3 regions of the Bacteroides acidifaciens genome follow, and region 2 is predicted to be linked to each of the others. Evidence: riboswitches for the same ligand, from Rfam matches in the RefSeq annotation. Region 2 holds a riboswitch; each other region holds the start of a gene.
What was found. A riboswitch is a leader RNA that binds a small molecule or an ion and turns the genes downstream of it on or off. The one in region 2 is predicted to bind cobalamin.
Positions count from the first base shown of each region.

Region 1: another riboswitch for cobalamin. It lies ahead of CLIN57ABFB40_RS03420 (TonB-dependent receptor plug domain-containing protein); the one in region 2 lies ahead of accC (acetyl-CoA carboxylase biotin carboxylase subunit).
Region 3: another riboswitch for cobalamin. It lies ahead of CLIN57ABFB40_RS01010 (TonB-dependent receptor); the one in region 2 lies ahead of accC (acetyl-CoA carboxylase biotin carboxylase subunit).

Region 1 is NZ_CAEUHO010000001.1:859,723-863,001, reverse strand. Features, by position in the region: gene CLIN57ABFB40_RS03430 (DUF5106 domain-containing protein) at 1-931, shown strand, start outside; gene CLIN57ABFB40_RS03425 (hypothetical protein) at 1,022-1,231, opposite strand; cobalamin riboswitch at 1,215-1,425, shown strand; gene CLIN57ABFB40_RS03420 (TonB-dependent receptor plug domain-containing protein) at 1,612-3,279, shown strand, end outside.
Region 2 is NZ_CAEUHO010000001.1:423,858-427,136, reverse strand. Features, by position in the region: gene CLIN57ABFB40_RS01725 (N-acetyltransferase) at 1-458, opposite strand, end outside; gene CLIN57ABFB40_RS01720 (thioredoxin family protein) at 778-1,101, opposite strand; cobalamin riboswitch at 1,305-1,510, shown strand; gene accC (acetyl-CoA carboxylase biotin carboxylase subunit) at 1,645-3,156, shown strand; gene CLIN57ABFB40_RS01710 (acetyl-CoA carboxylase biotin carboxyl carrier protein subunit) at 3,177-3,279, shown strand, end outside.
Region 3 is NZ_CAEUHO010000001.1:244,445-247,723, reverse strand. Features, by position in the region: gene CLIN57ABFB40_RS01010 (TonB-dependent receptor) at 1-1,885, opposite strand, end outside; cobalamin riboswitch at 2,092-2,304, opposite strand; gene CLIN57ABFB40_RS01005 (ABC transporter substrate-binding protein) at 2,430-3,279, shown strand, end outside.

The sequences.
Region 1 (3,279 bases), 440 kb from region 2:
AAATATTCTTTCAATTGTATGTATTCTTTGTCTTTGTGCCTGCAAAAACGGCAATGCTTCCGGCTTAAACAAAACTGAAGTAGCACAGGATACTATCAAAACTTTCACATTACCCACCATCCCGACAATGATGACGGCGCCGGAACAACGGGCGGATTTCCTTGTCAAGCACTATTGGGATAACGTAAACTTTGCCGATACCAATTATATCCATCACCCCGAAGTGACCGAACAGGCTTGGTCGGACTATTGCGATATATTGAACCATGTTCCATTGGAAACTGCACAGCAAGCTATGCGGAAAACAATCGAACGGACAAACGTGGATAAGAAGGTATTCACTTACATCACCGACTTGGCAGACAAATATCTGTACGACCCTAACTCTCCGATGCGTAACGAAGAATTTTATATCCCTGTACTGGATGCCATGCTGGCTTCTCCCATACTGGAAGAAATAGAAAAGGTACGTCCCAAAGCCCGCCGTGAACTGGCTCAGAAAAACCGTATCGGAACCAAAGCATTGAACTTTAACTATACATTGTCTTCTGGCGCACAAGGCTCCCTTTATCAACAGAAATCGGACTATACCTTATTATTTATCAATAACCCGGGATGCCACGCCTGCACGGAAACAATCGAAGCATTAAAAAACGCCCCTATCATCAATCAGCTTCTATCTCAAAAGAAGTTGACCGTCCTCTCTATCTACCCCGACGAAGAACTGGACGAATGGCGGAAACATCTGAATGAATTCCCGAAGGAATGGATTAACGGATATGACAAGACTTTCGCTATCAAGGAGCAACAACTGTATGACTTGAAAGCCGTCCCTACCCTCTACCTTCTGAACAAAGACAAGACAGTACTTCTAAAGGATGCCACAGCGCAAACCATCGAAGAATACTTACTAATGAAAGGCGAACAATAAGCATCTCCCACGTCACCCACACACGTACACACACCGCATGCCCATACCACGTGCCACCCCGCATGGTTTCCCGGCCTCGTTTTTTCAGCGTCAAGCGCAGGTGTTTTCTTCGGCGTTAAGAAGGGCAGACTGTTTGAGCGTAGCGAGTTTCTGCCCTTTAGCCGGAGAAAGCACCGGAGTAGCTGAAAAAACGCAGCCTTGATTCTTTCTTTTTGGTTCTTTTTCTTTCGTATCAAGACGAAAGAAAAAGAACGCCCCCCTTTGCAAAAGCCAAATAAACTCCCTATCTTTGCCACGCATTGGTTCGCAGACCTCAAAAACATACGAGGAAAGCGATTAAAAGGGAATCAGGTGTAAATCCTGAACAGTCCCGCTGCTGTAAGTTCTATAAATATGTTGCGAGCAACCTACTTTTAGCCACTGGAAAGAAACTTCTGGGAAGGCGCCCGCAACAGGAACGAGTCAGAAGACCTGCCGTGCAACCAATTTCACTGCTTTCGAGGAAAAAGCGTTGAATCTAATGAACCGGACAATCCGTCTATCATTTCATTCATCATTCTGATTCAGAGAAAGTGTGTTTTAATTAATAAACTCTGCCAAGTTTATTTATGCGTGTCCGGTCGAAGGGATTTCGCCCGGACACTTTTAAAAGTGAAAAATAGATCAATAATAGGACAAGGATGAGACATATAAGGCTATACAAGAGTATCTGTGCAGTAATCTGCTGCCAGCTTTTATTCCCCGCACTTTTTGCGCAACAGCAAAAAGTGGATACAACGCATACATACTCCATCCCCGAAATTACAGTTTCCGATATTTACCAAACACGAGAGATACGTTCTACCGCTCCGCTACAAGTACTTTCCAAAGATGCGCTAAAGAACCTGCATGCTCTGCAAGTCTCTGATGCCGTGAAGCATTTTGCCGGAGTGACCGTGAAAGATTACGGTGGCATCGGCGGACTGAAAACCGTATCCATACGCAGCCTGGGCGCACAACACACAGCCGTAGGTTATGACGGAATCACCGTAACCGACTGCCAGACGGGTCAGATTGACATCGGTCGTTTCTCGCTCGATAACGTAGACCAGTTATCATTAAGCAACGGTCAAAGCGATAATATATTCCAGCCGGCACGTTTCTTCGCTTCGGCAGGAATACTGAATATACAGACACTTACTCCCCGTTTCGAAAAAGGGAAACGTACGAATATCAGCGCGGCTTTCAAGACCGGCTCATGGGGGCTGGTCAACCCATCGGTTCTGTTAGAGCGACAACTCAATTCTAAGTGGACAGTCACAGCCAATGGCGAATGGATGTCTTCAGACGGACAATACCCCTACACCCTGCACTACGGAAATACAGAGGGCGACCTGACGTCACGGGAGAAAAGAAAGAATACCGACGTACAGACTTTCCGTACCGAAGCCGGACTTTACGGCAACTTCTCCGATAAAGAGCAATGGCGATTGAAAGCCTATTACTTCCAATCTTCCCGAGGATTGCCGAAAGCCACTACACTTTATAACGACTATTCCTCACAACACCTGTGGGACAAGAATACATTTATACAAAGCCAATATAAGAAAGAGTTCAGCCACCAATGGGTATTGCAGACTTCCGCCAAATGGAACTGGAGCTATCAGCGTTACCTGGACCCCGACACCAAAAACTCTTCAGGAAAAACGGAAAACAGTTATTACCAACAGGAATACTATCTCTCCGCATCGGTATTATACAGATTATTGAACAATCTTTCATTTTCCCTTTCAACGGATGGGAGTATCAATACAATGGATACTAATCTTACTAATTTTGCGCAACCCACCCGCTATTCATGGCTGACGGCTTTTGCTGGAAAATATGTAAATGATTGGCTGACCATCTCCGCATCTGCTTTGGCAACTATCATCAACGAAGATGTCAAGGAAGGCGGCAGCGCCGGCAATCACCGCAAATTAACGCCTTATGTCAGCGCTTCATTCAAGCCTTTCCATAACGAAGAGTTCCGTATCCGTGCCTTCTATAAGGACATCTTCCGCCTGCCAAGTTTCAATGACTTATATTACCAGGAAGTGGGAAACACCAAACTGAAACCTGAAAATGCAAAGCAATATAATATCGGACTTACATACAGCAAGAATGTATGTACATTCATTCCTTATCTTTCGGCAACCGTTGATGCATACTATAACAAAGTAACGGATAAAATCATTGCTTATCCTACCAAGAACCTTGCGATATGGAGTATGAGAAACTTGGGGAGTGTGGAGATTAAAGGAATTGACGCCACAGGAAACTTGTCTCTCCAGCCTTGGGAGAAAATCCGCATCAACCTGTCCGGCAAT
Region 2 (3,279 bases):
AATTTCTTCACTAACAGACTAAATCCTGTCGGAAGCTGTTCGCAAACAACAAATCCTTGTCTCAACAGCCATTTGGTATCACTCATAAAATGAAACTTCTTTGTTCCTACTACTGTCACCAAACCGTCCTTACCTTGCTGCATGGCGTCATCTATCGCAGTTTGGAGCAGAGCTTTCGCATACCCTTTTCCTTTATACTGCCCGGCTACCCAAAAGCAGTTTATCAACAAGTAATTGTCGGCCTTCACAGGAACCCACCCGTTTTCGGCAGGGCCATATTCGATAAATACTTTCGCTCGCTCATTCAAACGACGAAAAACATACCCGTTTTCAAATTGCTTCTTCAGCCATTCCTTTTTCAGGTTATAACTTTCCTGGCATTTCTTATCCGAGAAAGCACAGCAGATATGTTCTTTCCCTATGTTGTCTTTAGTAAGCGTGATAAAGTCGATGTTCATGGTATCAGTTTTTTATTAGTAGTCTTTTAATGAAATAGTATCGGATATTATATTATCCACAAAGATAAACATTCGAGTGTAGCAGTCATTATCCAATCCCGTAAAAATCAATATTATTTAGTAGAAAGTGAGGTACGGGCATAAAAAAAGGAGCAACGCCTTGCTCCAACCTTTGTTAACCTTAAATCTAATACTATGAAAAACACAGTGCAAAGATACGGACTTTCCGATTATCTGCAAATTATCCAAATAAAAAAGCATGTTTCATAACATGATTTAAAACTTTCCGAAGAATAACACCTCTTTTATTAATACTTTTTCAAGATTTAAATCCCTTCACGGCTCTTTCCAGTCTTTCCAAAGTAAGTTCGCCGGATTGTCTCCAAAGTTGTTGTCCTTTTCTTAAAAGGATAAATGTAGGCGTTGCTTCGATGGTGTAGAAATCCGTAAGGGCAGTTTCCTGGTCTACGTCCACTTCCACTACTTCGAGCGTTCCTTCCATTAGTTTCTTAAATTCCTCAACGACAGGTTTCATATGCTGGCAATGAGGACACCACGTTGCGTAAAATTCCGCCATTACCCAATCGGCATTAGCCAGCTTCTCTTGATTCCGTTCCTCACGGGCTACTTTCTTCTCTTTCATAATTGATTACTGTTTTGATTAATAATTGCCACTTCAACAATGCGAAAAGAAAGAAAGTTTAAAGGGTACACAATAATACACACAGATTTAACTATTAAATCCATTTGCATTTACCGTCTTTCGTTTCTAATATCCGGACAGCCGCCCATTGCACAAAAAAGCAACTTTCGTGCAAAAAGAGAACACTCTATTCAAAATTTATTTATCTTTGTCGCCGAAATGGTTCGGAATCCGTAGCCAACGGACGACGATTAATAGGGAATCGGGTGCAAATCCCGGACAGTCCCGCTGCTGTGAAGCTCTGTTCAATGTCTTATAAATGAACTAATTTGACGCCACTGATGTTCTATCGGGAAGGTAAATAAGACAAGAGTCAGTCAGAAGACCTGCCACTTCACGTAAAACGTTCTTCCGCCTCGTGGATTAGGAGAAAGGACATCGTTTGTTAAGCCCCAAATCAAGAAAATACTGTGTTTTCATCAGGTGGAGTATGTCCGCAAGGTGGGAAGACATAAAATAGGTATGTACTTAATTTAGAAAAGTATGATAAAAAGAATCTTAGTAGCCAATCGCGGTGAGATAGCCGTGAGGGTGATGCGCTCCTGCCGGGAGATGGAAATAACGAGTATCGCGATATTTTCCGAGGCAGACCGGACTGCAAAGCACGTCCTCTACGCAGACGAAGCATATTGTGTAGGTCCCGCCGCATCTAAAGAGAGTTATCTGAATATAGAAAAAATCATCGAAGTGGCGAAAGCGAACCACGCAGACGCCATTCATCCGGGATATGGCTTCCTGTCCGAGAATGCGGCTTTTGCACGACGTTGCCAGGAAGAAGGCATTATCTTTATCGGTCCCAATCCGGAGACGATGGAAGCAATGGGCGACAAGATTTCCGCCCGCATCAAGATGATTGAAGCCGGAGTACCCGTCGTGCCCGGCACACAAGAAAACCTGAAAAGTGTGGAAGAAGCCGTGGAACTCTGCAACAAAATCGGTTATCCGGTGATGCTGAAAGCCTCTATGGGTGGCGGTGGAAAAGGGATGCGCCTTATCCACAGCGCGGAAGAAGTGGAAGAGGCCTATACAACTGCCAAAAGCGAATCTCTTTCTTCTTTCGGTGACGATACGGTTTATCTGGAGAAGTTCGTGGAAGAGCCTCATCACATCGAGTTTCAGATTCTGGGTGACAAGCATGGAAACGTGATTCATCTTTGCGAACGCGAATGTTCCGTGCAACGCCGCAATCAGAAGATTGTGGAAGAAACTCCTTCGGTTTTCGTCACTCCGGAATTGCGGAAAGATATGGGAGAAAAAGCGGTGGCTGCCGCAAAAGCCGTTAATTATATTGGTGCGGGAACTATCGAGTTCCTGGTGGACAAACACCGCAACTATTACTTCCTCGAAATGAACACCCGCCTGCAAGTGGAACACCCCATTACGGAAGAAGTAATCGGTGTAGACCTCGTAAAAGAGCAGATAAAGGTAGCCGACGGACAGGTTCTCCAACTGAAACAGGAAGATATCAAGCAGCGCGGACACGCTATCGAATGTCGTATCTGTGCTGAAGATACGGAAATGAATTTCATGCCGAGCCCGGGAATTATCAAGCAGATAACAGAGCCGAACGGTATCGGAGTGCGTATCGACAGTTATGTGTACGAAGGATACGAGATTCCTATTTATTATGACCCGATGATTGGCAAACTGATTGTGTGGGCTACCAACCGCGAATATGCTATCGAACGGATGCGCCGCGTGCTTCACGAATACAAGCTGACGGGAGTCAAGAATAATATCAGTTACCTACGTGCCATCATGGATACGCCCGATTTTGTGGAAGGCCATTACGATACCGGATTCATCGCCAAAAACGGTGAGCACCTGCATCAGTGCATCATGCGAACCAGCGAGCGTGCCGAGAATATTGCGTTGATTGCCGCCTACATGGATTACCTGATGAATCTTGAAGAGAACAGCAGTGACACTACCGACAACCGTCCTATCAGCAAATGGAAAGAATTCGGATTGCATAAAGGCGTACTTCGTATCTAATTAAAAAAAAGCAGTTAATTATGGAAATTCATATAGGTGACCGGGTGGCCGAAGTGGAACTGGTCAGCAAAGAAGATAATAAAGTGGTACTTACCATCGACGGAAAGCCGTTTGAAGCGGACG
Region 3 (3,279 bases), 180 kb from region 2:
TGTACCACGGTTCCACATAGTTACGCGGAATATTATTCACAGCCCCGTTATAACGCTCACCTACATAAATAAAACTGTAATTCAACGTCCACGTACCATATTCTACTCCCGCAATCACCGAGCCGCTATGCCAGGGAGTATAAGGAATCTGGTCGCCATACGAAGACAGTTTCTTCCCGTTGATTTTTGTAAAATCCTGCGCTTTCGCGAAAGAATAAGAAAGATTGGTATTCATCCTTACCGGTCCTGCATGACCGAATACAGCCGCCGAAACATCTAGCCCCTTACTCTCCACTTTTCCCATATTTGTCATCATCCAGCGAAAACTGCTCCCGGTAGGCGCAGCAATAATCTTATCTGTAATCGCGGCATAGTAAATATCAGCCTGTACAGAAATCCGGTCAATAAATCCTTTTTTGAATGTCTTTTGATAACTTCCACCAATATTAAATTGGTCGGTAAATTCCGGATTCAACTGACTAAAGCCTATTTGCGCATAATAAAGGTCATTAAAAGTAGGCAAACGGAAGATACGCTTATAGAAAGCACGCAAATTAAAATCATGGTTGTGGAAAGGTTTATACCCGACGATAAATGCCGGAGAAAGTTCCGATTTGTCAGGGGCTTGCACATTATTACGAACTTTCTCGATAACGAATGTCCCCAACACATCAGCCTGTAATTTCCATTTTCCCAGATTCAACGCCGTAGCCAGTGCCGCCCAAGTTGTATAGCGTTGCGGGAACGTGAAAGGAGTCCCTACTCCACGCATGACGGCATTCAACTTATTATATTGAAAATCGACAGACAAAGACACATCCCATACAGGCAGAATGCTATACATATTCACCACCGACAAATACCAGTCCTGCTGATAATAGGTATTATCGAACTGCATCTTTTTTGTCACACTCTCTTGCAGAAACTGCACTGTATCCCTTGAAAGATAATGTGTATAGTCATAGGCAAACTTCCCGTTCAGTTGCAACTTATATTTCGGGGTGACATCTTTCACAAATGTAGCTTGGGCAAAGAAATTCTTATCCCCCTGCCGTTCTCCATTCTGCCATACATTTTTCACGATAGCTCCGGGCAGTCCTCTGTCCGAATCATAATAATACAGTTTAGCCTGCCAATAGCCGTTATGAATAATGCCATATACACCGGCTTCGATACGATAAGCCTCAATATCACTGTTCCATCGGGTAGCTGTCGTATCATAAGCCACTTTACCCTCCTGATTCAAACGTCTGTAACGGAACTTATATTGCCCGTCGGATTTCGTATATTCACCGCTCAGACTCAAGCTAAGGTAATCGTTCAGTTTATGTTCCAACCGGATGGAAGGATTAATCAACTGGATACTTCCTGCCTTATAGCGCACCAGCAGATTCGTTTTCTTTCCTGTTTCAAACTTCGGTTTCCGAGCTTTCATATATACAGCCGAAGCCGAAGCAAAGTCTTTGGCGGACTGGAATATCTCACTTTTTTGTCCGTTATAAAGAGATAATTCTTCCAAATCATCCAGCGAAAAACGCCCCAAATCAACCACTCCGTTTTGTGCGTTTCCAATCTGAATGCCGTCATAAAACACACCGACATGGTGAGAACCCATATTACGGACATCTATCGTCTTCAATCCGCCCATACCACCGTAATCCTTGATTTGCACGCCGGAAAAGTAGCGCAAAGCATCAGCTACATTATGCGTATTCAGTCGTTCCAGTTGCAGCCCGTTCAGCCGTTGGGCAGGGATTACTTCTTTATACGGCTTCGCCGTGACCACTACCTCATCCAAGTGTTGCAAACTATCCAAACGACTTTGAGCTCCCAGCAACGCCGGAAGTCCCAAACAACCTACTGTCCATAGAATTTTTCGAATCATTCCTCTTGTCATCTCGTCTGTTTATTTTCTTTCAATTATAAACTTCCAGGAATATACAAAGACAGAAAAGGGCAGTCTGCTCCCCTTCAAAAAGAGCATAAGTCAGCGTCCTGCACAAACAGACACTGCGCACTTTGTACGTCGCACAAAAACAAGTACTATGTGATTGCTATAAACTGCACTCTTCAAACTCTAATCCCGGAAAGTTTCAAGAATTCAACTTTGGCAGGTCTTCTGACTTACTCCATTTTCCTAACGCCCTTCCCATTCCTCCAAAGCGGAACAGTGGATTTGAGTATTGTAGGAAAACTTTTGGCGGAGCTTACAGCAGCGGGTCTGTTCAGGATTTACACCTGATTCCCTTTTCACCACTCTTTCCGTAGAATCGGAAAAGTGACACCAAAATTTCTAGGGACAAAGATACACAAATAGAAACAAATCGGAAGAAAAATCCAACTAAAATAAAAACAAACTAATAATAAGTCCTATCTTTGCCGTTCGAAAGGACCCACTATTATTTTTTCTAATTAAACATCTTATAAAAGTGAAATCTCCTGCTCTGACTATCACGTTACTTTGCCTGCTCTTTTTGGCAAGCTGTATCACCCGTAATAAGACATCTCTGGAAGCATTCAACCAAGATGTATATACCCCTGAATACGCTTCGGGATTTAAAATTCTGGGTGCCGAGAACGCCACCAGCACACTTATACAGATTACCAACCCGTGGCAAGGCGCCAACGATGTAACAATGTCCTATTTTGTTACACGCAACGGTGAGCAAGCGCCTGCCGGATTCAACGGTCCCATCATCCCTGCCGGAGCCAAACAAATTGTATGCATGTCTTCTTCCTACATCGCCATGCTCGATGAACTAGGAGAAATCAACCGGATTGTCGGAGTTTCGGGCATTGATTATATCGCCAATCCCTACATCCTTGCCCACAAAGATTCAATCAAGGATATGGGTCCTGAAATGAACTACGAACTGCTGATTGGATTAAAACCCGACGTAGTTTTGCTCTATGGCATAGGTGACGCCCAAACCGCTGTAACAGACAAGTTGAAAGAACTTTCCATACCTTATTTATATATGGGTGAATATCTGGAAGAATCACCGCTCGGCAAGGCCGAATGGATGATTGTCCTTTCCGAACTGACAGACAAGCGGGAAAAGGGAATAGAAATATTCCGGGAAATCCCCCAACGGTATTATGCACTGAAAGCCCTCACGGATTCCGTCAGCCAGCGCCCTACCGTTATGTTCAACACTCCGTGGAACGACAGTTGGGTAATGCCTTCCACCCAAAGTTATATGACACGACTGATTGCCGATGCAGGCGCAGAGTACATTTATAAAGAAAACAGTTCTAACAGTTCAACCCCAATCGGAC